Regions from separate parts of the Streptomyces sp. NPDC002867 genome, predicted to be linked through region 2. Evidence: riboswitches for the same ligand, from Rfam matches in the RefSeq annotation. Region 2 holds a riboswitch; the other holds the start of a gene.
What was found. Region 2 has a riboswitch for S-adenosylmethionine ahead of ACWD0A_RS14300 (aminotransferase class V-fold PLP-dependent enzyme). Riboswitches for the same ligand answer to the same signal wherever they lie in the genome.

Region 1: another riboswitch for S-adenosylmethionine. It lies ahead of thrC (threonine synthase); the one in region 2 lies ahead of ACWD0A_RS14300 (aminotransferase class V-fold PLP-dependent enzyme).

What each region holds. Positions count from the first base shown of each region.
Region 1 covers NZ_JBSFUR010000007.1:68,798-83,021, forward strand. Annotated here, with positions in the region: gene cdgB (diguanylate cyclase CdgB) at 1-1,394, shown strand, start outside; gene ACWD0A_RS09060 (CBM35 domain-containing protein) at 1,481-2,437, shown strand; gene ACWD0A_RS09065 (1-phosphofructokinase family hexose kinase) at 2,488-3,411, opposite strand; gene nagA (N-acetylglucosamine-6-phosphate deacetylase) at 3,530-4,693, opposite strand; gene ACWD0A_RS09075 (ROK family protein) at 4,693-5,622, opposite strand; gene ACWD0A_RS09080 (extracellular solute-binding protein) at 5,862-7,127, shown strand; gene ACWD0A_RS09085 (DUF3263 domain-containing protein) at 7,209-7,445, shown strand; gene otsB (trehalose-phosphatase) at 7,456-8,301, shown strand; gene ACWD0A_RS09095 (alpha,alpha-trehalose-phosphate synthase (UDP-forming)) at 8,457-9,839, opposite strand; gene ACWD0A_RS09100 (hypothetical protein) at 9,869-10,114, opposite strand; gene ACWD0A_RS09105 (glucosyl-3-phosphoglycerate synthase) at 10,153-11,094, opposite strand; SAM riboswitch class I at 11,211-11,355, shown strand; gene thrC (threonine synthase) at 11,373-12,677, shown strand; gene ACWD0A_RS09115 (MoaD/ThiS family protein) at 12,674-12,949, shown strand; gene ACWD0A_RS09120 (cold-shock protein) at 13,356-13,559, shown strand; gene groL (chaperonin GroEL) at 13,952-14,224, shown strand, end outside.
Region 2 covers NZ_JBSFUR010000012.1:5,238-19,461, forward strand. Annotated here, with positions in the region: gene qcrA (cytochrome bc1 complex Rieske iron-sulfur subunit) at 1-879, shown strand, start outside; gene qcrB (cytochrome bc1 complex cytochrome b subunit) at 876-2,501, shown strand; gene trpD (anthranilate phosphoribosyltransferase) at 2,627-3,691, shown strand; SAM riboswitch class IV at 3,796-3,913, shown strand; gene ACWD0A_RS14300 (aminotransferase class V-fold PLP-dependent enzyme) at 4,121-5,521, shown strand; gene ACWD0A_RS14305 (Lrp/AsnC family transcriptional regulator) at 5,608-5,889, opposite strand; gene ACWD0A_RS14310 (rhomboid family intramembrane serine protease) at 5,886-6,620, opposite strand; gene ACWD0A_RS14315 (hypothetical protein) at 6,806-7,048, shown strand; gene ACWD0A_RS14320 (NYN domain-containing protein) at 7,087-8,451, shown strand; gene ACWD0A_RS14325 (NlpC/P60 family protein) at 8,768-9,793, shown strand; gene ACWD0A_RS14330 (NlpC/P60 family protein) at 10,029-11,060, shown strand; gene ACWD0A_RS14335 (hypothetical protein) at 11,110-12,342, shown strand; gene ACWD0A_RS14340 (glycosyltransferase 87 family protein) at 12,299-13,573, opposite strand; gene ACWD0A_RS14345 (glycosyltransferase family 4 protein) at 13,662-14,224, shown strand, end outside.

The sequences.
Region 1 (14,224 bases), on a different contig from region 2:
GCGAGTCCTGGGAGCGGCGGCTGTCGATGGGCGAGGCGTGGGGCGAGCTCCGCTTCATCCCGCACACCGAGGGCTGGGTCCTGATCGAGGACGACGTCCCGCAGTGGCACACCGAGGGCCCCGAGCCCCGCTTCGAGGACGAGTGGCACCCCCAGGACCGGCTCTACGCGCCCATGTGGGCGTCGGGCGGCGGGCGCGAGCTGCTCGGCGTGATCTCCGTGGACCGGCCCCGCAACGGGCGCAGGCCCGGCGCCTGGGGCCAGGAGGCCCTCCAGATGTACGCGTCGCAGGCCGCGATCGCGATCAGCAACGCCCGGCTGCGCGCCAACATGCAGCGCGCCCTGGTCCGCCTGGAGCGCGAACAGCAGGCGCTGCGGGCCAGCGAGGAATCCTTCCGGCAGGCGTTCGAGTACGCGCCGAGCGGGATGGCCATCGCCGAGATGGGCGGCGACCAGCACGGGCGGCTGCTGCGGACCAACGACGCCCTGTGCCGGCTGCTGGGCCGGCCCGCGTCCGCGATGCGGCGCTACTCGTTCGCGGACCTCGTCCACCCCGAGGACGTCGGCACGCTGCTGCGGACCTCCGCCGAGGGCGGCCGCGCCGAGATCAGGCTGGGACGCAGGGACGGCACCTATGTATGGGTGTCGCTGCGCAACTCGGTGGTCGCCGACACCGCCGACGGGCCGCGCTTCCTGCTCACCCACGTCGAGGACATCGAGGACCGCAAGCGCCACGAGCTCCAGCTCGCGCACCGGGCCTCGCACGACGCGCTGACCGGACTGCCGAACAGCGCCGAGCTGCGGGCGCGCCTGAGCGCGCGGCTGTGCGAGCGGCCGCACGCGGCGCCGTACGCGAGCGACATCCAGTCGCTGGACGCGGCGTACGAGGGCGACGGCGGCTTCGGCGCGGACGGCTTCGACTTCGGCGCGGTCGGCGGCCGGCCGTACGACCACCATGTGCACACCGTCGCACCGGACGACGAGATCGACGACGGCACGAAGGGCCTCGCGGTGCTCTTCTGCGACCTCGACGGCTTCAAGTCGATCAACGACCGGTTCGGACACCAGACCGGCGACGCGGTGCTGGTCGAGGTCGCGCGCCGGCTCACCACCGGCGTACGGGACGGGGACACGGTCGCGCGGCTCGGCGGGGACGAGTTCGTCGTGCTCGCCGACGGCCTCGGCGCGGCGGACGCCGCGGATCTGGCCGTACGGCTGCGGAACGCGATCATCCTGCCGATCAGGGTCGGCGGCCGCGGGGTGCGCGTCGGGGCGAGCTTCGGAATCGGCTGGGCGAGCTGCGGGATGTCCGTGGAGGAGGTCCTGCAGTCCGCCGATCAGCGGATGTACGTCGAGAAGCGGTCCCGTGCAAAGGTGCACCGCCGGGCCGGATGAGGCGCAGGCCACCCCTTGCGACCACTGCGACCGGGTAGGCTCGCCGCGTCGGCGATGTGCTGACGAGATGGTGAGGAGTGACCGGTATGACGGCCGCGAACAACGGCGCGAGCACGCCCGAGGACGACGACCCGTTCGGCTACCTGTACGAGGACGGGCAGGCCGCGGGCGCCACGCCGCCGGGGCAGGGTCGCGGCTACGGCTACCCCGGTCCCGCCCCGCAGCCAGGCGTCCCGCGGACCTCGTACAACCAGGTGCGCACGGTCGGCGAACGCCGTCAGTACGCCCAGCCGCCCGCCCAGGGGTTCCCGCAGCAGGGTTACGGCCAGCAGCCGACCGCCGCGTACGCCGCACCGGAGACGTACCCCGGCGGTGCGCAGACCCGGCAGATCCCGGCGCCGCCCCCGCAGGGCCGCGGCCGCGGTCCCAACACCCGGGGCCTGCTCATCGGCGCCGTCGCGGTCGTCGCGGTCGTCGTGATCGGCATCGGCGCGGCGCTGCTGACGAGCGGCGACGAGAAGAACGACGCGGGCGGCGACCCCGGCGCGAGCACGGGCCCGACGGCGGCGGACTCGGTCAAGCCGAGCGACGGTCCTTCGGACAAGCCCGAGGAGCCGGTCGCGCTCCCGAAGCAGGACGCGGTGACCCTGAAGCTGGGAGGCAGCGCGACCGCCGAGAACGTCATCCCCGGTGCGGAGGGCACCAGCGGTGCCTACGTGGCCGGCTTCAACGCCGTCGGCGCGTCGGTCACCTGGACCGCCCAGATGGAGAAGGAGGGCGAGTACCGGCTCTATGTGCGCTACGCCGTCCCCGCCAAGGACGCGAACGCGACGCTGACGGTCAACGGCAAGGCGAACACCAACCCGCTCGGGCTCAAGAACTTCATCAACTCCTCGGACCCCAACCTGGAGAAGAACTGGCAGACGACGTGGGCGCCGGTGACTCTGAAGGAAGGCGTGAACGAGATCAAGATCTCGTGTGAGGCCGGCAACCAGTGCGACGCCGTTCTGGACTGGCTTCAGGTCAGCGACGGGGCGCTCTGAGAGGCCGCTCGGTCACCCGAGGCGGGTTACGCCTCTCGCCCGCAGCGGGCTCATGCTCCTGAGGGAGCCGTCACCGTGATCTGCGGCAGGAGTTTCTCGTACGCCGCGGCGTCGTACTCGCCCGCCGCGGGGGCCAGCACCGTGGCCGCCGACAGGGCGACGGCGCGGGCCAGCCGGTCGGGCCACGGGAGCCCTTCGACCAGGCCGGACAGCAGACCTGCCACGGCGGAGTCGCCCGCGCCGGTCGGATTGCCCCGGACCGCCGTGGGCGGGGACGCCTGCCAGACGCCGTCGGGGGTGGCCGCGACCAGGCCGTCTGGGCCGAGCGAGCCGACGACCGCGTGCGCGCCGCGGCGGCGGGCGTCGCGGGTGGCGCGCAGTGGTTCGCGGGAGCCGGTGAGCCGGGCGAGCTCGTCGGCGTTCGGCTTGATCAGGTCGGGGCGGGCGGCGATGCCGCGGCGCAGCGGTTCGCCGCTGGTGTCGAGGAGGACGGGCACGCCGGCGGCACGGGCACGGCGGACCAGTTCGGCGTAGGCGCCGACGTGGATGCCCGGAGGCAGGCTGCCGCAGAGCGCGACCGCGTCGGCCTCGGCGAGGAGGGACGCGTACGCGGCGAGGAACGCGGACCATTCCTCGGGCGTGACGGTCGGGCCCGGCTCGTTGAGCTGCGTGGTGTCGCCGCTCGCGTCGTCGACGACGGCGACGGTGCGGCGGGTGGTGCCCGCGACGGGGACGAACGCGTCGCGTGGGGCGAGCGGCGCGAGCATCTCGCGCAGCACGGCGCCGGTGTGCCCGCCGGCGAAGCCGGTGACGACGGTCTCGTGGCCGAGGGCGCTGAGCACGCGGGCGACGTTGACGCCCTTGCCGCCGGGGCGTTCGCGGACCTCGGCGACGCGGTGCGTGGTGTGCGGGGTGAGGGCGGCGATCTTGTACGTGATGTCCAGGGCGGCGTTGAGCGTGACCGTAAGGATCACTCGTCTGCACCCCCGGATAGTGCGCCTGCCGTACTCGTACGGGTCCTGATCATGCCAAACAGAAGGCGGTCGGCCCAAGACCTGGTGACCAACCGCCTTGCCGGGGTTTGCGTAGAAATCACACCACTTGTGGTGCAACCACCCATTCACCGCGGCGCATCACGCCCTTGAGCGCGAACTCCTCGTCGAGGACGACCAGGTCCGCGTACTTGCCGGGCTCCAGCGAGCCGACCTCGTCGTACACGCCGAGCAGCTTCGCCGGGTTGGCCGAGATGGCGGTCACGACGTCCGCGACCGCGATGCGGTCGACGGTGACGGCCCGCTTGAACGCCGTGTCCAGGGTGAGCGTGGAACCGGCGATCGAGTCGCCCTCCACGAGCCGCGCGACGCCCTCCTTGACCTCGACCTCCAGCGGTCCGAGCTGGTAGCGGCCGTCGCCGAAGCCCGCCGCGTCCATCGCGTCGGTGATGAACGCGACCCGGCCGGCGCCCGCGCTGCGGAAGGCGAGCTCCAGGGCCGCCGGGTGCAGGTGGGTGCCGTCGTTGATGAGCTCGACGGTGACCCGCTCGTCCTCGAGCAGCGCGGCGATCGGTCCGGGCGCGCGGTGGCCGAGCGCGGGCATGGCGTTGAACAGGTGCGTGGCGACGGTGGCGCCGGCGTCGATCGCCTCACGGGTCTGCTCGTACGTGGCGTCCGTGTGCCCGATCGCCGCGATGACGCCGTGCTCGGACAGCAGCCGTACGGAGTCGATGCCGCCCGGCAGTTCGGTGGCGAGCGTCATCATCCTCGCGGTGCCGCGCGCCGCGTCGACCAGTTTGCGGACCTCGGCCGGGTCGGGGTCGCGCAGCAGCGCCTCGCTGTGGGCGCCCTTGCGGCAGGGCGAGATGAACGGGCCCTCGAAGTGGATGCCCGCGAGGTCGCCCTGTTCGACGAGCTCGGACAGGAAACCGGCGCGGTGCGCGAGGAAGTCCATGTCGCCGGTGACGGTGGAGGCGACCAGGGTGGTCGTGCCGTGGTGGCGGTGCGTCTGCACGCCCCGGAGCACCTCGTCGGCGGTGCCGGAGGTGAAGGAGGCTCCGCCGCCGCCGTGGTTGTGGAGGTCCACGAAGCCGGGGACGATCCAGTGCCCGGACAGGTCGAGCGCGGGGGCGTCGCCGGGTGCGGACGCGGCGATCCTCGTGCCCTCGACGGCGATCCGGCCGTTCTCCACGGTCCCGGTCGGCAGCACCACACGGGCTCCGGCGAGAACGGTGCTCGTGGTGCTTCCGGTGCTGGCGGCCATCAGGCGGTTACCTCCGTGAGTAGATCCCAGGCGAGCAGTCCTGCGCCCAGGCACCCGGCGGTGTCCCCGAGGGCCGCCGGGACGATGTCGGGCAGCTGCTGGAACGTGACGCGTTCCTCGACGGCCGCCCGCAGCGGTGTGAACAAGGTTTCCCCGGCCTCGGCGAGGCCGCCACCGATGATCAGCGTGCGGGGGTCCAGCAGGGTGAGCGCGGTGACGAGCCCGTCGGCGAGCGCGTCCACGGCGTCCTGCCAGACCCGCAGGGCCGCCGGGTCGCCGGACTCGACGGCCTTGGCGCAGTCGGCGGCGTCGGCGCCCGGGTCGCCAGAGGCAGCGGCCCAGGCACGGGTGACGGCGGAGGCGGAGGCGAGGGTCTCCAGGCAGCCGCGCCGGCCGCAGCCGCACTCGGGGCCGCCGGGCCGTACGACGACGTGGCCGATCTCGCCCGCGCAGCCGTGCGCGCCGGCCTCGATGGTCCCGTCGATGCCGATGGCGCCGGCGATGCCGGTGCCGAGAGGGACGAAGAGGAACCGGTCGGCGCCGCGGCCCGCTCCGATCCGGCCCTCGGCGAGGCCGCCGGTGCGGACGTCGTGGCCGAGGGCGACGGGCACGCCGCCGAGCCGCTCGGCGAGCAGGTCACGGAGGGGGACGCCGCGCCAGCCGAGGTTGGCGGCGTAGACGGCGATGCCGCGTTCGGCGTCGACGATGCCGGGCACGGCGAGTCCGGCGGCCTCGGCCGGGCGGCCGAGGTGCGCCTGGCCGTGGGCGCGGAGGTCCGCCGCGAAGTCGAGGATGGACGCGACGACGGCGTCGGCTCCCCGGTCCCGCCCCGTGGCGCGCCGCGCCTCGTGCAGCAGTGTCCCGTCCGCCCCGACCAGGGCGGCCTTCATTCCGGTGCCGCCCACATCGAGGGCGATGACGTGTCTCACGAAGACAGTGTGGCGCGTGGACCGGGAACAGGTCTAGTCCAGTAGGGGGGATTGTTGTCGCGCCATACAAAAGCGCGAGCCGTGATGGGGTGCGCCCTGGCGGGGCGTTGTGAAAGCGATACCGGCAATGGTGTAGACCTCATGAACGGACATGGAAGAATCGATGCTCGTCTCGCAGGACGTCACGGGGGACCGACCGGGGCAAATCGACAACTGACAGCAGAGGGTGGGGGAGTGCCGTGAAGCGGCCCTTCAGAGGTCTGACCGCGGCAGTCGCCGCACTCGGCACGACGGTCGCGCTGAGCGGCTGCGGCAACGAATCCGACCACGTCACCCTCAAGCTGGTGGCCGCCGACTACGACGTCGCCGGCGGCGAGAGCAGCAAGACCTACTGGGCCGACCTCACGGCCGCGTTCGAGGCCGAGAACCCCGGCATCGAGGTCGAGGTCCAGATCGAGTCCTGGAACGACGTCGACCGCAAGGTCGCCGAGATGGTCGAGGCCGGAGAGGCCCCCGACATCGCGCAGATCGGCTCCTACGCCGACTACGCGGCCGCCGACAAGCTCTGGTCCGCGGACCAGCTGCTCTCCATCCCCGTGCAGTCCAACTTTCTCGGCCCGCTCACCGAGGCGGGCGAGCAGAAGCGCACCCAGTACGGACTGCCCTTCGTCGCCTCGACCCGGCTGCTCTTCTACAACAAGAAGCTGTTCGCCGAGGCCGGCGTCGAGGACGAGCCGAAGACCTGGGCCGACCTGGAGGAGGCCGCCCGGAAGCTGAAGGCCGGCACCGGCGCCACCTACCCCTTCGCCCTGCCGCTCGGGCCCGAGGAGGCCCAGGCCGAGACGATGATGTGGCTGCTCAGCGGCGGCGACGGCTACACGGACCCGGTCGACAAGTACACGATCGACTCGCAGCGCAACGTCGACACCTTCCAGTGGCTGAAGGACCACCTCGTCGAGGAGGGCCTGACCGGTCCGGTCGCCCCCGGGAAGCTCAACCGCAAGGACGCCTTCGCGGCGTTCACGCGCGGCGAGGTCGGCATGCTCAACGGCCACCCCTCCCTCATGCAGGCCGCCGAGAAGAAGGGCATCGAGGTCGGCAAGGTCGCCCTGCCGGGCCGGCACGGCGAGGCCAAGGCGTCGATGGGCGTCGCCGACTGGATCATGGGCTTCAAGGAGAACGGGCACCGCAAGGAGATCGGCACGTTCCTCGACTTCGTCTTCACCGACAAGAACGTCCTGGACTTCGCCGACCAGAACGACCTGCTCCCGGTGACCGTCTCCGCCTCCGAGGCGATGGAGCTGGACCCGGCGCACAAGGACCTGAAGGCGTTCCTGCAGGAGCTGCCCGGTTCCGTTCTCCCGCCCGTCGGCAAGACGTCGTGGGCCGCGGTCAGCGAGAGCGTCAAGAAGAACATCGGCAAGGCGGTCGAGCCGGGCGGAAGCCCCGCGAGCGTCCTCGGCCGCATCGCCCGCGAGGCCGATGCGGCGGAAGCCGCGGAGTAGCCGCGCCCGGGCGGGGCGAGCGGGCACCGATGTCCCCGAGGGTGTCCCCGTGCGCCTCCTCGCGGCGATAGGTTGGTTCGTATGACCGACGAGCCCACGCTGACCGAGCGTGAGCGCGCCGTCCTAGGGGTGGAGCGACGGTCCTGGGCCGGGCCCGGGGCCAAGGAGCGGGCGATCAGGGAGCAGCTGGGGATGTCCCCGGTGCGCTACTACCAGCTCCTCAACGCCCTCCTCGACGACCCGCGCGCCCTCGCCCACGACCCTGTCACCGTCAACCGGCTTCGCCGTGTGAGGGACGCCAGGAGAAGTCGCCGATAAGGTCGGGTGCATGGGCAGCTCCCCGTACGCACACACTCTGCCGACGCCGTCCACCCCCGCAGGCCGCGACGGGCTCGCGGCACTGCTCGACCGGCCCGCCGGGGCCGTCGTGGCCCTCGATTTCGACGGCACGCTCGCCGAGATCGTGCCCGACCCCGAGCAGGCGCGCGCCCACCCCGCCGCCGTACCGGCGCTGGCCGCCCTCGCCCCGAAGATCGCGTCCGTCGCGGTGATCACGGGCCGGCCCGCCGGGGTCGCCGTGCGCTACGGAGGTTTCGCGGGCGTCGAGGGTCTCGACCACCTGGTGGTCCTCGGGCACTACGGCGCCGAGCGCTGGGACGCCCTCACCGGGACCGTGAACGCGCCCGCGCCGCACCCCGGTGTCGCCGCCGCGCGTGCGGAGCTGCCCGGCTTCCTCGACGGCCACGGTGCCTGGCACGGCACGTGGATCGAGGAGAAGGGCCGGGCCGTCGCCGTGCACACGCGCCGCGCGGAGGATCCGCAGGGCGCCTACGAGGCCCTGCGCGAACCGCTCGCCGCGCTCGCCTCCCGCCACGGCCTGATCCTGGAGCCGGGCCGCATGGTCCTGGAACTGCGCCCGCCGGGCATGGACAAGGGCGTCGCGCTCGCGGAGTACGTGCGGGAGGTGGGCGCCACGGCCGTGCTCTACGCCGGGGACGACCTGGGCGACCTGCCCGCGTACGGCGCGGTCGAGAAGCTGCGGTCGGACGGGGTGCCGGGACTGCTGGTGTGCAGTGGCACCGAGGTCCCGGAGCTGGCGTCCCGCGCGGATCTGGTGGTGCCGGGGCCGGGGGCGGTGGCGTCGCTGCTGGCGGCGCTGGCGGAACGGGTCTAGCCCTGCGGGCTGCGTTTTCCCCACCCCGCCCCTTCCCGAACTGGGGCTTCGCCCCAGACCCCGTACCGCGCTTCGCGCGGTGTCCTCAATCTCCCCCTACGGCCTGGCGGCCGTGGGAGGGACCCCCGGACGGGCTCCTCCGGAGCCCCCGGGCGTCATGCCCGCAGGGCCTCCAGTTGGTCCAGGAACCAGCGCCGCGGCGGCAGCGACGTCGCCGCCGCCGACAGGCGCTTGGTGCGCTCCGCCCGTTCGGCGTCCGGCATCGTCAGCGCCGCGTGCAGCGCCTCCGCCGTGCCGGTCACGTCGTACGGGTTGACCGTGATCGCGTCCTCGCCCAGGTCCCAGTACGCCCCCGCCTCGCGGGACAGCACCAGCGCGCACCCCGCGTCCGAGACGACCGGGACCTCCTTGGCGACCAGGTTCATGCCGTCCCGGATGGGGTTGACGAGGGCGACGTCGGCCAGCCGGTACGCGGCGAGCGAGCGGGCGAAGTCGTCCTTGACGTGGACGACGACCGGGGTCCAGCCCGCGGTGCCGTACCGCTCGTTGATCTCGGCGGCGATCCGGGAGACCTCGGCCGTGTAGTCCCGGTAGACCGCGAGGTCCTGCCGCGACGGGTAGGCGAGTGCGATGTGGACGACCCGCTCGCGCCACTCGGGGCGGGTCTCCAGCAGCTCCTGGTACGCCAGCAGACCACGCACGATGTTCTTGGACAGCTCGGTCCGGTCGACGCGCACGATCGTCCTGCGGCCCTCGCCCACCTGCTCGCGCAGCTGCGCCATCTGTTCCGCCACGTCCGGCCGGTGCGCCCGCTCGCGCAGGAAGTCCGCGTCGGCGCCGAGCCCGTGGACCCCGATCTCCGTCGTGCCGGTGCCGCCGGTGACCCGCTCGCAGCACGCGGCGAACGCGTCCGCCCACCGCTGCGTCAGGAAGCCCAGCCGGTCCGCGCCCAGCATCCCCCGCAGCAGCTCCTCGGCGACGTCGTCCGGCAGCAGCCCGAAGTAGTCCGGGGGCGCCCACGGCGTGTGCGTGAAGTGGCCGATCCGCAGGTCGGGGCGCATCTGGCGCAGCATCCCCGGCACCAGCGCGAGGTGGTAGTCCTGCACGAGCACCGCCGCGCCCTGTGCCGCTTCGGCGGCCAGCGCCTCGGCGAAGGCACTGTTGTAGGCCCGGTAGGCGTCCCACTGCCGACGGAACTCCCGGTCGAAGACCGGCTCCAGCGGAGTCTGGTAGAGCATGTGGTGCACGAACCACAGCACCGAGTTCGCGATGCCGTTGTATGCGTCGGAGTGGATGGCCGGATCGATGTCGAGCATCCTGACGCCCGGCTCGCTCACCCCGCGCCGCACGGCCTCGCGGTCGCCGTCGCCGAGGGCGGCGCACACCCACAGCGACTGCGCGTCGGAGCCGATCGCGGAGAGGCCGGAGACGAGGCCGCCTCCGCCGCGGCGGGCGTCGAGCCCGCCCTTGCCGTCCGGTGAGTAGGAGACCGGGCCGCGGTTGGAGGCGACGAGGATCTGAGCAGCGTCGGTGACCATGTGGCGAACCTAGCCCGTCCCGTATGGCCTCAAACGTGCGTGCGGCCGCGCCGTGGGTCAGTGTCACGTTTCCGGCCACGGGCGGCCGCGACGGCGACCGCGCCCGCCGCGGTCAGGCTGAGTGCGACCCCGCCGAGCAGCCACAGCTGCTCGGCGGTGGAACCGGTGCGGGCCGGCTCACCGGTGTGCCGCGGCCCCTCGGCGGCCAGGGCCGGCGCCGTGCCCTGGATCCCGCGCATGACGTCCATGAAGTCGGTGAGGTCCATGAGGTTCATACAGGGGAAAGTTAGACAAAATGGATGGAGGTATCGGCTTATGCCGCGCGACGCGCCGCGTACTCACCGATCTCGCGCATAGGCGGCCGCTCCTCGGTGTCCACCGGGTGGTTCCGCGGCACGAATCCGTGCTCGCCGCGCACGAACTGGGTGAGCTCCGGCCGCACCAAATGGCCGCGGGCCAGCCTCAGTTGCGCCGTGCGGTAGATCGTCGCCGCCATCCGGCCAAGAGCCTGCCCGTCCTGGTGGCGGTGCCTGCGCGTGCCCACGTCGACCTGTGCGAGCGCGTCGAGTCCCACCAGGTTGAGGGCGTCCACCAGCAGGCCCAGCTCCACTCCGTAACCGACCGGGAACGGCAGTTGCTCCAGCAGGGAGCGCCGGGCCGCGTACTCGCCACCCAGCGGCTGGACGAAACCGGCCAGTTGCGGCCAGTGCAGGTTCAGCAGCGGCCGCGCCACCAGCTCCGTCACCCGGCCACCCTGAGCGGGGGCGGCACCGAGCGGGCGGTCGTACATCGCCTTGACGAACTGCACTTCGGGGTCGGTCAGCAGCGGCCCGACGATCCCGACGACGAAGTCCGGGGAGAACGCGCGCAGGTCCGCGTCGACGAAGCACACGATGTCACCAGTGGTCACCATCAGTGACCGCCAGAGCACATCGCCCTTGCCCGGCACCGCCGGTATGCGCGGCAGGACGGCGTCCCGGTGGACCACCCGCGCGCCCGCCGCGGCGGCCACCTCGGCCGTGCGGTCGCTCGACGCCGAGTCGATCACCACCAGTTCGTCGACCAGCGGAACGGGGCCCGACATCAGCGCGTCGCGTATCGTGGAGACGATCTCCCCGACCGTCTCCTCCTCGTTCAGGGCCGGCAGCACCACGCTGACCGTGGTGTTCTTCTTGGCGGCCAGCAGCCGGCCGAGAGGGCGGTCGGCCACCGACCAGGATCGTCGGGCGAGCCAGCGCTCCACCTCATCCAGCACGTGATCTCCATCTCGCGGATCGGACGACCATCTCAAGCGTCCAGGGGTTCGGTTACAGTCTTGAACAACGCGCATGGCCGCCGCATGTCGGGGTCACCGCGCCGACAATCGAATACCGCTCATCCAGAGGGGCAGAGGGATACGGCCCGTTGAAGCCCCGGCAACCCTCCAGCCGATCTCTGCGCACATCGCGCGAGGCTCACGGCTAGGGAAGGTGCCAATTCCGTCTCGCGGCGAGATGCGCCGCGGGGAAGATGAGGAGAAAGGGCCTCGCCTCCATGGCTGTGCAGACTGTTGCCACCACCAACGAATCCGCTGGTTCCACCGGATCCGTCGACCTGGGCCCCGCCTCCGGGCTCTCCTGTCGCGAGTGCGGCGAGCGGTTCGACCTCGGTCCGATCTTCGCGTGCGAGGTCTGTTTCGGGCCGCTCGAAGTCGCGTACGACGTGCCGAGCGGCGACCCCGAAGCCCTGCGCGAGCAGATCGAGTCCGGCCCCGAGAACATCTGGCGCTACGCCCCGCTGCTGCCCGTCCCTGCCGACGTCGCGGACAAGCCCAACCTGAACCCCGGCTGGACCAAGCTCGTCAAGGCCGACAACCTCGCCCGTGAGCTGGGCGTCGAGGCCGGCAAGCTGTTCGTCAAGGACGACTCCGGCAACCCGACGCACTCCTTCAAGGACCGCGTCGTCGCCCAGGCCCTGGAGGCCGCCCGCGCCTTCGGCTTCACCACCCTCTCCTGCTCCTCCACCGGCAACCTCGCGGGCGCAGTCGGCGCCGCGGCGGCCCGTGCCGGCTTCCGCTCCTGCGTGTTCATCCCGCACGACCTGGAGCAGGGCAAGGTCATCATGGCCGCGGTCTACGGCGGTGAACTGGTCGGCATCGAGGGCAACTACGACGACGTCAACCGCTTCTGCTCCGAGCTCATCGGGGACCCGGCCGGCGAGGGCTGGGGCTTCGTGAACGTCAACCTCCGCCCGTACTACGCCGAGGGCTCCAAGACGCTCGCGTACGAGATCTGCGAGCAGCTCGGCTGGCGGCTGCCCGACCAGATCGTCATCCCGATCGCCTCCGGCTCCCAGCTCACCAAGATCGACAAGGGGCTGCAAGAGCTGATCAAGCTGGGTCTGGTCGAGGACAAGCCCTACAAGATCTTCGGCGCCCAGGCCGAGGGCTGCTCCCCGGTGTCCGTCGCCTTCAAGGCGGGCCACGACGTGGTCAAGCCGCAGAAGCCCGACACCATCGCCAAGTCCCTGGCGATCGGCAACCCGGCCGACGGCCCGTACGTCCTGGACATCTGCCGCCGCACCGGCGGCGCGGTCGAGGACGTCACCGACGAGCAGATCGTGGACGCGATCAAGCTGCTGGCCCGCACGGAGGGCATCTTCACGGAGACCGCAGGCGGCACGACCCTCGGTGTGGCGAAGAAGCTGATCGAGGCCGGTGCCATCGACCCGTCCCTCACCACGGTCGTCGTCAACACGGGTGACGGCCTGAAGACCCTCGACGCGGTGGCGCCCACGACGGGTATGACCGCTGTCATCCGACCCAACCTGGACTCTTTCCGAGAGGCTGGCCTCGCATGAGCGTCAACGTCCGTATCCCCACCATCCTCCGCACGTACACGGGCGGGCAGGCCGAGGTTCCCGCCGAGGGCGCGACCCTGGCCGAGGTCATCGCGGACCTGGAGAAGAACCACACGGGCATCGCGGCCCGCGTCCTGGACGACCAGGGCAAGCTGCGCCGCTTCGTCAACGTGTACGTGAACGACGACGACGTCCGCTTCGAGCAGGGCCTGGAGACGGCGACGCCGGACGGTGCGGGCGTCTCGATCATCCCCGCCGTCGCCGGCGGCTGATCTCCTCCGCGTCACACCGCGTTATCAGAATTGCCCCGTCCGCGAGAGAAGCGGAGGGGGCAATTCTGCATGGTTGAGCGCGGTAGAGTCTGGGAAGCCCCCTCCGCCGGCCGCTCGGCAATGCGTTCCCGCTCCACAAGAATGCGCCAAAGTAAGCGATCGAAATGCGTCGAAAGTGGCACTTTGCCGGGCCCGACTTGCCCTGGAATTCAATGAATTCGCATGGATCGGCCGATCGGTCCTGCCCAGATTTCTCGTCCGATTGACCTGTTGCAGAGGGCAGTTGGGCAGATACATTCAGCCGCGGTCGACGCGTTCCGGCGCACACCCCTCCTGCTGGGGTGAGGTCTGACCCGGGTCCGCGAAGTGCGGTCCTGTGCAAGGGCCAGTAATAGGGGAGTTAGGCATGGCTCAGGGCACCGTCAAGTGGTTCAACGCGGAGAAGGGGTACGGCTTCATCGCGGTCGACGGTGGTGCGGATGTTTTCGTCCACTACAGTGCGATCCAGATGGACGGATACCGCACCCTTGAAGAGGGTCAGCGAGTCGAGTTCGAGATCTCGCAGGGCCAGAAGGGTCCGCAGGCTGACATGGTCAAGCTCGCCGTCTGATCCAACTGATCCAGGCGCGTTCGGCCACCGACGCACTCACGCGCGAGGGGTCCGCATCCCACAGACCGGGATGCGGGCCCCTCGTGCTTCGTCGCGAGGTCCGCCGTGGCCCTCGCCGTGAGGGCTGCCGTGACGGCCGCCGTGGGAGCCGCCCGCCGTGCGCCGTGAAGGCCGTCCGTCGTGCGCCGTGAGCGTGAGGCGCTTGCACTCTCCGGGGGCGAGTGCTAATCATTGGCGTTAGCACTCTCCCAGTGAGAGTGACAGAACTTGGATCGGGTCGGTGAGGTCCGCAGGCCGGGTGGGGCAAGGAACCACACGGCGCGCAGGCCGTCCGTCGCGGGCGCCGGATGCGATCCGAAGCAATCCACCCCAGTCCGGGAGGACCACTTCACATGGCCAAGATCATCGCGTTCGACGAGGAGGCACGGCGCGGTCTCGAGCGCGGGATGAACCAGCTCGCCGACGCCGTCAAGGTCACCCTTGGCCCCAAGGGTCGCAACGTCGTCCTCGAGAAGAAGTGGGGCGCCCCCACGATCACCAACGATGGTGTGTCCATCGCCAAGGAGATCGAGCTCGAGGACCCGTACGAGAAGATCGGCGCCGAGCTGGTCAAGGAAGTCGCCAAGAAGACGGACGACGTCGCCGGTGACGGTACGACCACCGCG
Region 2 (14,224 bases):
CTGTTCACGCTGTCGATGCTTTCCACGATCGGCTTCATCGCCTCGTTCGTGATCTTCGACGTCAAGAAGATCGTCTACATCTGGCCGCTCGGTCACATCAGCGCGCTGAACTTCGCGCTGGGCGTGACCCTGGGTCTCGCGCTCTTCTGCATCGGCGCCGGCGCCGTGCACTGGGCGCGCACCCTGATGTCCGACGTCGAGGTCGCCGACGACCGGCACGCGATCGAGGCCGCGCCCGAGGTCAAGGCCAAGGTCATGTCGGACTTCGCCGACGGTGCGCGTGAGTCCGCGATCGGCCGCCGCAAGCTGATCCGCAACACCATGTTCGGCGCGCTGGCCATGGTGCCGCTCTCCGGTGTGGTGCTGCTGCGCGAGCTCGGCCCGCTGCCCGAGGACAAGCTCCGCCACACGCTGTGGGCCAAGGGCAAGACCCTCATCAACATGAACACGAACGAGCCGCTCCGTCCCGAGGACGTCGCGGTCGGGTCGCTGACCTTCGCCATGCCCGAGGGCCTGGAGGAGAGCGACCACGAGTTCAACACCGAGATCGCCAAGGCCGCCCTGATGCTCGTCCGCATCCAGCCGGAGGACATCAAGGACAAGCGCGAGCTCGAGTGGTCGCACGACGGCATCGTCGCCTACTCGAAGATCTGCACCCACGTCGGCTGCCCGGTCAGCCTGTACGAGCAGCAGACGCACCACGTCCTCTGCCCGTGCCACCAGTCCACCTTCGACCTCTCCGACGGCGCCCGCGTCATCTTCGGCCCGGCCGGTCACCCCCTTCCGCAGCTGCGGATCGGTGTGAACGCCGAGGGCAACCTCGAGGCGCTCGGCGACTTCGAAGAGCCTGTCGGTCCTGCCTTCTGGGAGCGCGGATGAGTACACAGACGGATACGCAGAAGAAGGCGCCCGCCGGCGAGCGGGTGGCCGACTGGGCGGACGGCCGGCTCGGGATCTACTCCCTGGCCAAGGCCAACATGCGGAAGATCTTCCCGGACCACTGGTCCTTCATGCTGGGCGAGATCGCGCTCTACAGCTTCATCATCATCATCCTCACGGGTGTGTACCTGACGCTGTTCTTCCACCCGAGCATGAACGAGATCGAGTACCACGGCTCGTACGTGCCGATGCAGGGCATCCGCATGACCGAGGCGTACGCCTCGACCCTGGACATCAGCTTCGACGTCCGCGGTGGTCTGCTCATCCGGCAGATCCACCACTGGGCCGCGCTGATCTTCCTCGCCGCCATGTTCGTGCACATGATGCGCGTGTTCTTCACCGGCGCGTTCCGCAAGCCGCGTGAGATCAACTGGCTGTTCGGCTTCCTGCTGTTCGTCCTCGGCATGTTCACCGGTTTCACCGGTTACTCGCTGCCCGACGACCTGCTCTCCGGCACCGGTGTCCGCTTCACGCAGGGCGCGATCCTGTCCACGCCGATCGTCGGCACGTACATCTCGATGTTCCTGTTCGGCGGCGAGTTCCCCGGCCACGACATGGTGGCCCGGTTCTACTCGATCCACATCCTGCTGCTGCCGGGCATCATGCTCGGCCTCGTGGTGGCGCACCTGATCCTGGTCTTCTACCACAAGCACACGCAGTTCGCGGGCCCCGGCCGCACGAACAAGAACGTCGTCGGCATGCCCCTGCTGCCGGTGTACATGGCCAAGGCCGGAGGCTTCTTCTTCCTGGTCTTCGGTGTCATCGCGATCATCGCCGGCCTGTTCACCATCAACCCGGTGTGGGCGCTCGGCCCGTACCGCCCGGACCAGGTGTCCACCGGCGCGCAGCCCGACTGGTACATGGGCTTCGCCGAGGGTCTGATCCGTGTGATGCCGGGCTGGGAGATCAACCTGGGGGGTTACACGCTCGTCCTGGGCGTGTTCATCCCGCTGGTCCTCTTCGGTCTGGTCCTCGGGGCGATCGCCGTCTACCCGTTCATCGAGTCCTGGATCACCGGCGACAAGCGCGAGCACCACATCCTGGACCGCCCGCGCAACGCGCCGACCCGTACCGCCCTGGGCGTCGCCTGGGTCACCGGCTACGTGATCATGCTGCTCGGCGGTGGAAACGACATCTTCGCCACGCACTTCCACCTGTCGATCAACTCGATCACCTGGTTCGTCCGGATCACCTACTTCGTCGGACCGGTTCTCGCCTTCATCATCACGAAGCGGATCTGCCTGGGTCTGCAGCGGCGTGACAAGGAGAAGGTGCTGCACGGACGCGAGTCCGGCATCATCAAGCGCCTGCCGCACGGTGAGTTCGTCGAGATCCACGAGCCGCTGTCGCAGGCCGACCGGTACAAGCTGACCGCGCACGAGCAGTACCAGCCCGCCGAGATCGGCCCGACGGTCGACGAGAACGGTGTGCGCCGCAAGATCGGCCGTATGGAGAAGCTGCGCGTCAAGCTCAGCAAGGGCTACTTCGGCGGCGACAACCAGGTCGCCAAGCCCACGGTCGACGAGTACAAGGAGATCACCAGCGGCCACGGCCACCACTGATCACCTGACCTGTTGGTCGCCACAGCGCGGGCCCCGTCCAGCGAATGGACGGGGCCCTTCGCTGTGCCCCGGCGCTGGATAGGGTGGGACCCATCCTTATCGGCTTGTGGACCCAGGAGTGGACCATGAACGTTGTGACCCCGGTTGGCGGCGACAGCGTGGCGGCCCCCTCCTGGCCGAGCGTGCTGAACGCCCTCCTCGACAACCGCGACCAGAGCGCCGACGCCACCGCGTGGGCCATGGACCGCATCCTCAGCGGCGAGGCCACCGACGCGCAGATCGCCGGCTTCGCGGTGGCCCTGCGGGCCAAGGGCGAGACCGTCGAGGAGATCTCGGGCCTCGTACGGACCATGTACGAGCACGCCAACCTCATCGAGGTCCCCGGCCCCAGCGTCGACATCGTCGGCACCGGCGGCGACGGCGCGAAGACGGTCAACATCTCCACCATGTCCGCGATCGTCGTCGCCGGTACGGGCGCGAAAGTGGTCAAGCACGGCAACCGGGCCGCCTCGTCGGCGAGCGGCGCCTCGGACGTCCTGGAGAAGCTCGGCGTCAATCTGGAGCTGTCCCCGCAGCGCGTGGCCGAGGTCGCCGAGGAAGCCGGGATCACCTTCTGCTTCGCGGTGAAGTTCCACCCGGCACTGCGCCATGTCGCCATGGCCCGCAAGGAACTCGGCATCCGCACCGTCTTCAACTTCCTGGGCCCGCTCACCAACCCGGCCAAGGTCAGGGCACAGGCCACCGGTGTCGCCGACGCCCGGATGGCACCCATCGTCGCCGGCGTCCTCGCCGAGCGCGGCTCCTCCGCGCTGGTGTTCCGCGGCGACGACGGGCTGGACGAGCTCACCACGACCGCGACGTCCCGCGTATGGAGGGTCCGGGACGGCGAGGTGACCGAGGAGGCGTTCGACCCGCGGGACCTCGGTATCGACCTGGTGCCCGTGGAGGCCCTGCGCGGCGCCGACGCCTCGTACAACGCCGACGTGGCGCGCCGCCTGCTCGGCGGCGAGACCGGCCCGGTGCGGGACGCCGTCCTGCTCAACTCGGCGGCAGCGCTGGCGGCGCTGGAGCCGACCGACGGCACGCTGAACGAACAGCTGGCGGCCGGTATCGCGCGGGCGGCGCAGTCGATCGACTCGGGCGCGGCGCGGGCGGCGCTGGAGCGCTGGGTGGCGGCGAGCAACGCGTGACGTCCGGCGGAACGACGCACCACGGGTGAGTCCGGCAAGGGCGCGGTCCACTATGCGGACCGTGCCCTTGCGCCATCCGAGACGTATGGCAGGATGCTCTCCAAGGTCATGAGTGACAGCGATTACGGCCCCGGCCCGCTGTCCGGCAACCCTCCGTCCGTGGCGGGGTGCCCCGGGTGAAGACCAGGCCGCAGGCAGCGAGGTCTGTGGCAAGCGCGGACCCCTTCCAGCCCTGGGGTCCTGGTCCTCGAGGAGCTGTCTCGTGAGCAAGCGAATGCGATAGGGCGTTCCGCCCCTTCTTCACCACACCTCCGTGCGGGATGTCCGTGCGTCGAGGTCTTTCCCCGTACGCCGTTGCACAGCTGCGCTGTTGCGCCGTCGCGGGGCCTGTCGAAGCCAACTCGCCTTTTCCTGCCGGGAGATACCGTCATGTCCGCACGCCCTGTCGCCGCCACCGCCACCGCGTCCACCGCTGCCGCCTCCGCCGACTGCGACCCCTGCTGCTCCGCGCCGCTGCCCGTCCTCGGCCGGGATGTCACCGTCCCGCTCGTGACCGGTGGCGAGGTCACGTACGCCGCCCTGGACTACGCGGCGAGCGCCCCGGCGCTCCAGCGCGTGTGGGACGACGTCGCCGCGTACGCCCCCTACTACGGCAGCGTGCACCGGGGCGCCGGATACCTCTCGCAGCTGTCCACCGACCTGTTCGAGAACAGCCGGGCCACCGTCCACTCCTTCCTCGACTGCCGGGACGGCGACCAGGTCGTCTTCACGCGCTCCACCACGGACTCGCTCAACCTGCTCGCCGCCGTGCTCCCCGCCCACTGCCAGGTCTTCGTCTTCGAGACCGAGCACCACGCGTCGCTGCTGCCATGGAGTGATGCCCGCGTGACGTACCTGAACGCGCCGCGCACCCCGGAAGAGGCGGTACGGACGCTGGAGCACGCGCTCGCCGAGCGCGACCCTTACGGTCCGGCGCTGGTGTGCGTGACCGGTGCGTCGAACGTGACCGGTGAGCTGTGGCCCGTGAAGGAACTCGCCGCCGCTGCTCATGCGCACGGTGCGCGCATCGTGCTGGACGCCGCCCAGCTCGCGCCCCACCACCCCGTGTCCGTACGGGAGTTGGACGTCGACTGGGTCGCCTTCTCGGGACACAAGCTGTACGCGCCGTTCGGTTCCGGCGTGCTCGCCGGCCGCGCCGACTGGCTCCAGCACGCGGAGCCGTACCTGGCGGGCGGCGGCGCGTCGCGGAAGGTGGCGCGGCGCGCGGACGGCGGCGTGGACGTCGAGTGGCACACGACGGCCGCGCGCCACGAGGCCGGTTCGCCGAACGTGATCGGCGTCTACTCGATCGCGTCCGCCTGCAAGGCGCTCACGGAGGCCGGGTTCGACACGCTGGTCGAGCGCGAGCAGCACCTGATCGCGAAGGTCCGCGAGGGGCTGGCGGAGGTGCCGCAGGTCCGCGTCCTGTCGCTCTTCGGCGACGATGCGCCGCGCGTCGGCGTCATCTCGTTCGTGGTCGACGGCTGGAACAGCTCGCACTTCGCGGCGGCGCTGTCGGCGGAGTACGGGATCGGCGTCCGGGACGGCCTGTTCTGCGCCCACCCGCTGGTGCGCACGCTGCTCGGCAGCGACCCGCAGGAGGCCGGCGAGTGCGGTGCGCCGGAGGCGGAGCCGGGGGAGCGGTCGCTGAACGCGATCCGCGTGAGCTTCGGCGCGGGCACGCCGGACGAGCATGTGGAGCGCTTCGTGGGGGCGGTGCGGGAGCTGGTGCGCGAGGGCGCGAAGTGGACGTACCGCACGGAGGACGGCCGCTGCGTCCCTGCGGTCTGAGTCCGGGGCGTCGCGCCCCCGGGGCGGCGCACCCCGGTGCGCTGCCCTCCCTCATAGCCCTTCGGGCATGGGAGGTACCCCAAGCGCTACGCGTCGAGGCCGATCGCGAACGCAGCCTCCAGGTCGTGCTGCGAGTACGTGCGGAACGCCACGTGCGTGTCCGTCGCCTCGACGCCCGGGATCTTGCTGATGCGGCCCGGAATCACGTCCGCCAGGTCGTCGTGCTTCGCCACGCGCACCATGGCGATCAGGTCGTACGTGCCGGTCACGGAGAAGACCTCGCTGACGCTGTCCAGCGCCGCGATCGACTCGGCGATCTCGGGGATGCGGTCCACACTGGTCTTGATGAGCACGATCGCGGTGATCACGGTTGGCTTTCTCCCTCGGTGGCCGCTGCAGATGTCCTCACTCTAGTCCCACCCCGGAATCGGCCCCACGCGTAGAGGAAGCCCGCCGAGAACCCCGCGAGGTGCGCCAGGTACGCGACCCCCGGGCCGCTGCCCGCCTTCTGGGCCGCCAGCCACTGCAGGACGAACCAGAAGATCAGCACCGCCCACGCCGGGAAGCGCAGCGGCAGGAAGAAGAGGAACGGGTACAGGCTCGTCACCCGCGCCTTCGGGAAGAGGAACAGGAACGCGCCCAGCACTCCCGAGATCGCCCCGGACGCGCCCACCAGCGTCTGCGCGGATTCCGCGTTGGCCACCGCGTACGCGAGCAGGGCCACGTAGCCGGCGCCCAGGTAGAAGAGGGCGAACTCCGCACGACCCATGCGTTCTTCGGCCATCGTGCCGAAGACGTAGAGGAAGAGCATGTTCCCCAGCAGGTGCAGCCAGCTGCCGTGGATGAACAGGGCGGTGAAGGGCGTCAGGAGCGCGCGGGGCGATCCGGTCAGGAGGTCCGCCGGGATCACGCCCCAGCGTTCGAAGTACGCCTCCTGCGCCGCGAGCAGGGCGTCGCCGAGCCCGTGGGAGGGGTCGAGGCCGGAGACCGGGCTGACGACGAAGATCGCGCAGCACAGTGCGATCAGGCCGTAGGTGACGACCGGCCCCTTCGCCGCCTCCCGGACCATGTCCCGTGCCCTGCCCCACCTACTGATCATGGACAGAGCATGGCGTAGCGGGACCGAAGGGTACAGAGTGCCTCGCCGTGCCACGGGCACCCTCCCTCGAGCTCCGCTCCGCGTGAGCATCGGGTGCCCCCATGCCCGTAGGGTTACAGGCAGTACATCCGCAGTTCGAGGGCGCACTGCGGCACAGGACCCGCACGACGGAAGAGGACGGCACGATGACGACGGTTCCCTGGCCTACCGCCGAGACCAGGTGGCGCTGCACACTCTGCGGCAACCTCACACGCTTCGATGTGACGCGCTCGTCCAAGGTCGTCGAGTACGTCCATCTGGACCTTGCCGGCGAGCCGACTGTGGAGGAGCGCGAGGTGGTCAGTGAGACCATCGAGTCGGTCCGCTGCCGCTGGTGCAACGCGGTGGACCAGATCGAGCTGGTGGACAGGCCGGGCGCCGCTTCCTGAGGGAGAGCGGCCCGCAAGGGTGGTAGGGGTGACGGATCGTGGAGCAGCCCGCGAGTGGCGCGGAGCCGGCCGGTGCGGCCGGTGACGCCGCCGAGGCGCTCGACCGCCCGCTGCCCGAAGGGGTGCGGCGCCGCGTCGTCGCGCTCGTCTCGGACGCGTTCGGCGGCCTGACCGTCGCCGAGCTGCCGTCGCAGCTGAGGCAGTACGCCCGGTTCACCCCCACTCGCCGGGGCAAGTTCGCCGGCAACGCGATGGCCGCCGCGCTGGAGAGCGACACGCTCTTCAGGCAGCGGATCGCCGAGCGGCTGGCCAAGGCGGAGCCCGAGCTCGCCCGGGCCCTGGAGTCCGGAGCCCCGCCCGCCGCCGCCGATCCGGTCGACGTGGCCGCCGCCGCGTACGTGCTGCGCCCCGCCGGATGGGTGAAACTCGTCGCCGCGGCCGGCGAGGAGGCCCAGCGCGCGGACGCCGAACGCGCCGACGAGGCCGGCCGGCGTGAGCTGGAGCGGCTGCGCGAGGAACTGGCGGCGGCGCGCGGCCAGATCAGGGCCGAGACCGAGCGGCTGCGCGCCGAGCTCGACGGCGCCCGCAAGGAGAACGACTCCCTGGGGCGCAAGCTGCGCAGCGCGCAGGCCGATGTGAAGCGCGGCGAGGCCGCCCTGCGCCGCACGGTCGCCGAGATCGACGCGATCAGGGCGCAGGCCGCGGCCCAGGTGTCGGCGGCGGAGAGCGAGAGCCGCCGGCTCAAGGCCCGCCTGGCCGAGGCCGAGGCGGCGGTGGAGGCCGGGCGGCGGGCCGCCCGCGAGGGGCGTTCCATCGAGGACATGCGGCTGCGGCTGCTGCTCGACACCGTGCTGGACGCGGCCCAGGGGCTGCGCCGCGAGCTGGCGCTGCCGCCCGCCGGGGTGCATCCCGCCGACACGGTCGACGCCGTCGAGCCGGGGCGAATGTCGCCCAAGGACATCGCGGCCCGTGCCCTCTCGGAGACCGACCCCGCGCTGCTGGACCAGTTGCTGGCCCTGCCCCAGGCGCACGTCGTCGTCGACGGCTACAACGTCACCAAGACCGGCTATCCGACGATGCCGCTGGAGAAGCAGCGGCTGCGGCTGCTCGGCGGGCTGTCGGTGCTCGCCGCGCAGACCGGCGCCGAGGTCACGTGTGTGTTCGACGGCGCCGAACTGGCCGCGCCGGTGCTGCTGGCGCCGCCGCGCGGGGTGCGGGTGCTGTTCTCCAAGCCGGGGGTCACCGCGGACGAGCTGATCCGTCAGCTGGTGCGCGCGGAGCCGCCGGGCCGGCCGGTGGTGGTCGTGTCGACCGACCGCGAGGTCGCCGACGGCGTGGCCAAGGCGGGTGCCCGCCCGGTCCCGTCCGCCTTGTTGCTGAAGCGGCTTTCGCGGCTGTCGTAACTACCGTCGCAAATGACCGAATTGCATCGGTACTGCTGGGACGGTGTGTCAAGTGGCCATTACTACGCGTGTGATGTGAGTAAAGAATGCGCGCGGCGGCCGAGTTTTTCCGATGAGGATTTGAACTGATCACAAGAAGGTCACTAGGGTCGGGCCTCGAACCTTCGCGCGGTTGATCGTCCACCCGGGACGACAGCGAAGGAACCGCCGAGTTCGCATAGTTCGCCCCTTTTCCCCCAGGGATCCGATGTGCGAACGCCGGGGATTAAACCCCCCACAGCCCGGTAGGCGGCTGAGGAAGAAGGAGCTCGCCTCCGTGGCGTCCCACCGTCGTCCCAAGCAGCCGAGCCGCACCCGTGTGACCGTGTTCACCGCGACCGCCGCTGCCGCTGTCGCGCTGACCGCCCAGACCGCCCAGGCCGAACCGAAGCCGAGCAAGAGCGAGGTCAAGGCGAAGGTCGACAAGCTCTACGAAGAGGCGGAGCACGCCACCGAGCAGTACAACGGGGCCAAGGAGAAGCAGGACAAGCTCGACGACCAGATCGACGCGCTGCAGGACAAGGTGGCGCGCGGTCAGGAAGAGCTCAACACCCTGCGGGACAGCCTGGGTTCGGTCGCGAGCGCCCAGTACCGCTCCGGCGGCATCGACCCCTCGGTCCAGCTCTTCCTCTCCGGCGACCCGGACACCTACCTCGAGAAGGCATCCGCGCTGGACCAGCTCGGTGCCAAGCAGACCGAGGCGATCCAGGAGATCCAGGCCAAGCAGCGCGCGCTCGCGCAGCAGCGCCAGGAGGCCCAGGGCAAGCTCAAGGACCTGGCGGAGACCCGCCAGGAGCTCGGCGCCAAGAAGAAGGAAGTCCAGGGCAAGCTCGCCGCCGCGCAGAAGCTGCTCAACACCCTCACCGCCGCCGAGCGCGCCGCGCTCGCCGCCGACGAGACCCGCGCCAACCGCGCCAGTGCGCGCGCCGACCTCGGCAACGCCGTCCCCGCATCGCAGCGTGCCGCCGCCGCGTTCTCGGCCGCCCAGTCCAAGATCGGCTCGCCGTACGTCTACGGCGCCTCCGGCCCGAGCTCCTTCGACTGCTCCGGCCTCACCTCCTGGGCATACGCGCAGGCCGGTGTCTCCATACCGCGCACCTCGCAGGCCCAGGCCAGCGCCGGTACGCGCATTTCCTCGCAGAGCCAGCTCCAGCAGGGCGACCTGGTCTTCTTCTACGGCGACCTGCACCACGTCGGCTTCTACGCCGGCAACGGGCAGGTGCTGCACGCGCCCAAGCCGGGTGCCAGCGTGCGGTACGAGTCCATCAACAACATGCCGTACATGTTCGGCGTGCGTATCTGAGACCGCGCGCAACCATGACGAATCGTTCGACGGGCTTTCACACCCGACCGAACGGGGGAATTCCGTCATAACCCGCTGACGCTCCGCCCCGCCGGTGACCTGTGCTCTCCGGCGGGGCGTCACTGTGTGTGCTCGCAGCCGACGTTGGCCGCCTCGTGGCCGCACGGCTACTCTCTGCCGCGCAAGATTCCCAGTCCTTCGAGCTCTGCGAAGTGTGCGGAAGGGAGCGCGGCACGTGGTGTCCCACCGCCGACCCTCACAGACCGGTCTCACCGCGAGTGCCCGGATCACCGTCCTGTCCGCCGCGGCGGCGACGGCGGCTGCGGCCTTCGGAGCGGCGCCCGCGGGCGCCGAGCCCCAGGAGTCCCCCCAGGCCACCCGGGCCGAGGTCGACCAGCTCTACGAGGAGGCCGAGAAGGCCACCGAGCGCTTCAACAAGGCGGGCGAGACCGTCGAGCGGCTGCGCGAACGCGTGGCGCGCGCCCAGGACAGCGTCGCCCGCGGCCAGGAGCGCATCAACCGCATGCGCGAGGCACTCGGCTCCGTGGCAGGCGCCCAGTACCGCTCCGGCGGACTCGACCCGGCGGTGGAGCTGTTCCTGTCCGCCGACCCGGACACCTACCTCGAACACGCCGCCGTCCTGGACCGCGTCGGCGAACGCCAGTCGGCCGCCCTGGAGGACCTGCGCGGCGAGCAGCGCGAGCTGGGGCAGCAACGGGCCGAGGCCGCCAGGGACCTCGCCGAACTGGAACGCAGCCGCTCCGCCGTGGCCCGCCACAAACGCGTCGTCGAGCGCAAGCTCTCCGAGGCGCGCAGGCTGCTGAACGCTCTGCCGGACGAGGAGCGCGCCGACTTCGACCGCGCCTCGCGCGCGGGCCGCGACGGCGCCCTGCCGGAGCTGACGGGTCTCGCACCCGCCTCGGCGCATGCGGCCCTCGCCGCGCTCGCCGCCCGCGGCGCGGTCGGCCGGCCCTATGTGTGGGGCGCCAACGGCCCTTCGGGCTTCGACTGTTCGGGCCTTGTGCAGTGGTCGTACGCGCAGGCCGGGGTCGGCCTGCCGCGCACCTCGCAGGCGCAGGCGAACGCGGGCCGCCGCGTCCCGTTGTCCGAGGCGCGGCCCGGCGACATCGTCACCTACCGCGGCGACGCCAGCCACGTCGGGATGTACATGGGAAACGGCCAGGTCGTCCACGCTCCCTACCCGGGCGCGGCGGTGCGCTACGACCCGGTCGGCATGATGCCCGTGCACGCGGTCACCCGGGTCTGAGGCCGCACTCCCCGTACCGTTCCGGCGTGCGTTCCGTACGATCGGCAGGGTGGCAGGTCAGGGGCGCGCACAGCGCACACCGGCAGGGCGCACGGCGGGCCTCGGGCTCGCCGTGCTCGTGCTCGCGTCCGCCTGCACGCTCGCCCAGAGGCCGGTGGACCCCACCGTGGACGCGATCCAGCAGACCCTGGACGACAGGGGCGAAGCCGTCGTCGAGGGGGACCGCACCGGCTATCTGGCGACCCTGGACCCCGGCGCGACGGCTTTGCGCGAGCGGCAGGGCAGGGAGTTCGCCAACATGGCCGACATCCCCTTCCACTCCTGGGAGTACCGCATCAAGGGCGTACGCCATCAGGGGGACCGTGCCGTCGCCGACACCGAGCTGCACTACCGCGTCGACGGCTACGACAGCGCCTCCGTCGCGGCCGACCGCGTCCTGGAGCTCGTCGAGCGCGACGGCCGCTGGTACGTGGTCGCGGACGAGCCGGGCACGGGCGCCCCCCAGCAGCTGTGGCAGCAGGGCGACGTGCGCGTCGTGCGGGGCAGCCACAGCCTGGTCCTCGGCGTCGGCCAGGACGACAAGCGGCTGCGGGAACTCGCGGCGGCCGCCGACCGGGCCGTGCCCGCCGTCAGGAACGCCTGGCCGTCGAAGTGGACCGGCCGGGTGGTCGTCCTCGTCCCGTCGTCCGTCGAGGCAATGGGCCGGCTGCTGGGCGCCCCGGCCGCCGGATACCGGGGCATCGCCGCGGTCACCACGGGCGAGACGGGCCGCAGGGACGGCTCGGCCGCCGACCGCGTGATCGTCAACCCGGAGGCGTACGGCCTGCTGGGCGACTTCGGGCGGCGCATCGTCCTCACCCACGAGACCACCCATGTGGCGACCCGCGCCGACACCTCGGCCGCCACCCCGATGTGGCTCTCCGAGGGCTTCGCCGACTGGGTCGCCTACCGGGGAACGGGCCGCACGGCCGAGGAGACCGCGCCCGAGCTGCGGGACGCGGTGCGCGGCGGCGACGTTCCGGGGGCCCTGCCCGACGACGAGGGCTTCGCGTTCGGCGGGGAGGCCGACGCCCTGGCACGGGCCTACGAGGGCGGTTGGCTGGCCTGCGACCTGATCGCGGACCGCTGGGGCGAGGACGAGCTCAGGGAGTTCTACCGGACCGTCGGTGAGGCGGAGCACCGGGAGGGCGCGGTCGAACGGGCCCTGGGCGAGGTGCTGGGCGTCACGGCGGAGGAGTTCACCGCGCGGTGGCAGAACCATCTGCGCGAGCGCCTGGGCTGACGGCGACGCCCCTCGCCTGCCGGGCCGGGACGGTGGTCCGCCACAGGCGCCGGCAGGCGACGAGCGTCGCGGCCACCAGCAGTCCGTTGCGCAGGAGGAGCAGCGCGATGCCGAGGCCGTCACTCGCCACGACGTGCGCGAACCACACGGGGAACTCCAGCACCGTGACCGCGGTCGCGGCGAGCGTGAGCAGCGCGGGCTGCACCATTCGGGTCTCGCGCCGCACCAGGCACACCGCGGCGAGCCCCACCAGCCAGACCAGGTACTGCGGGCTGATCACCCGGCTCGTGACGGTGAACAGCAGAACGGCCGCGAACGCGGCGTCGCACGGCGTCGCCGGGTCCCACTCCCTGGCCCGCATGCGCCACACCACCAGCCAGCCGAGGGCGAGGACGCTCAGCGCCAGCGAGAGCCGGCTGACCAGCGGGACATGGGGGCCGACGAACTCGACCGAGCCGTAGTTCAGCAGCACCTGTCCCTGCCAGCCGAAGTGCCGGGCGACATGGAAGACGAGCGCGCCCAGTGACTCGACCTCGGTGCCCCGGTCGCGCTGGTACGTCAGGAAGTCCAGTGCGCCCGGCAGGGCGGCGGTGAACGCCAGCGTCAGGCCCGCGCCCGTCGCCGCCGCCGTGCCCCAGGCGCGCCGCGCCGCGCGCCCGCGCGGCACGCCCACGAGCAGCAGCACCGGCCACACCTTCAACAGCGCGCCGAACCCCGCGAGCGCCCCCAGGGCGCACGGCCGGCTGCGGCCTTCCCCCAGAGCCTTCGGCCTGGGAGGTGCCCCCAGCAGAGCGGCGACGGCGACGGCGGTGACCATCAGGTCGTAGCGGGCGTAGGCGGTCGGCCCGAGCAGGGGCACGCCCACCACCCACACCCAGGTGCCGCGCCGCTCGGTCCCGCCCCTCTCCGCGTACCGCAGCAGGCCGAGGACCAGCAGGTCGCACACCAGGACGAGGACGAAGAAGGCGGTGGCGTAGCCGAGGCCCGGCACGAGACCGGGCGCGAGGACGGCGAGCGCGGCGGCGGGCGGGTACTGCCAGGTGACGTCGTCCAGCGGAAACGTCCCGGTGCGCAGTACCTCGTGCCAGCCCTGGTAGATCACCGAGACGTCGCTCGTGACGTCGGGCCCGGGCAACGTGACCACCTTGAGGACGCACAGCAGCAGCGCCGTACGGGTCAGGACCCACACCACGAGAGGGGCGCCCGAGCCCCGTGCCGCCGCCTTCGGCATCGCGTCCCCTTCATCGGCAGTGGCTGCCCATCATGCCGCCCGGGGCCGTGCGGGACGCGGAGGAGACCGTTCGGTACTGTCGGCGGCGATGCACAAGACGCTGATCGTGACGAACGACTTCCCGCCGCGGCCCGGCGGCATCCAGGCATTCCTGCACAACATGGCGCTGCGGCTCGACCCCGGGCAGCTCGTCGTCTACGCCTCCACCTGGAAGCGCGGGCGGGAGGGCGCGGAGGCGACCGCCGCCTTCGACGCGGAGCAGCCGTTCACCGTCGTACGCGACCGTACGACGATGCTCCTGCCCACGCCGCGGGTCACCCGGCGGGCGGTCGAACTGCTGCGGGAGCACGGCTGCGAGTCGGTGTGGTTCGGCGCCGCGGCCCCGCTCGGCCTGATGGCGCCGGCGCTGCGCAGGGCCGGCGCGCGACGGATCGTGGCCACCACGCACGGACACGAGGCGGGCTGGGCGCAGCTGCCCGCGTCGCGGCAGCTGCTGCGCCGGATCGGCGAGGGCACGGACACGATCACCTATCTGGGCGAGTACACCCGCTCGCGGATCGCCCGGGCGCTGACGGCGGACGCCGCCGCGCGCATGGTCCAACTGCCGCCCGGCGTCGACGAGAAGACTTTCCACCCCGGCTCGGGCGGCGA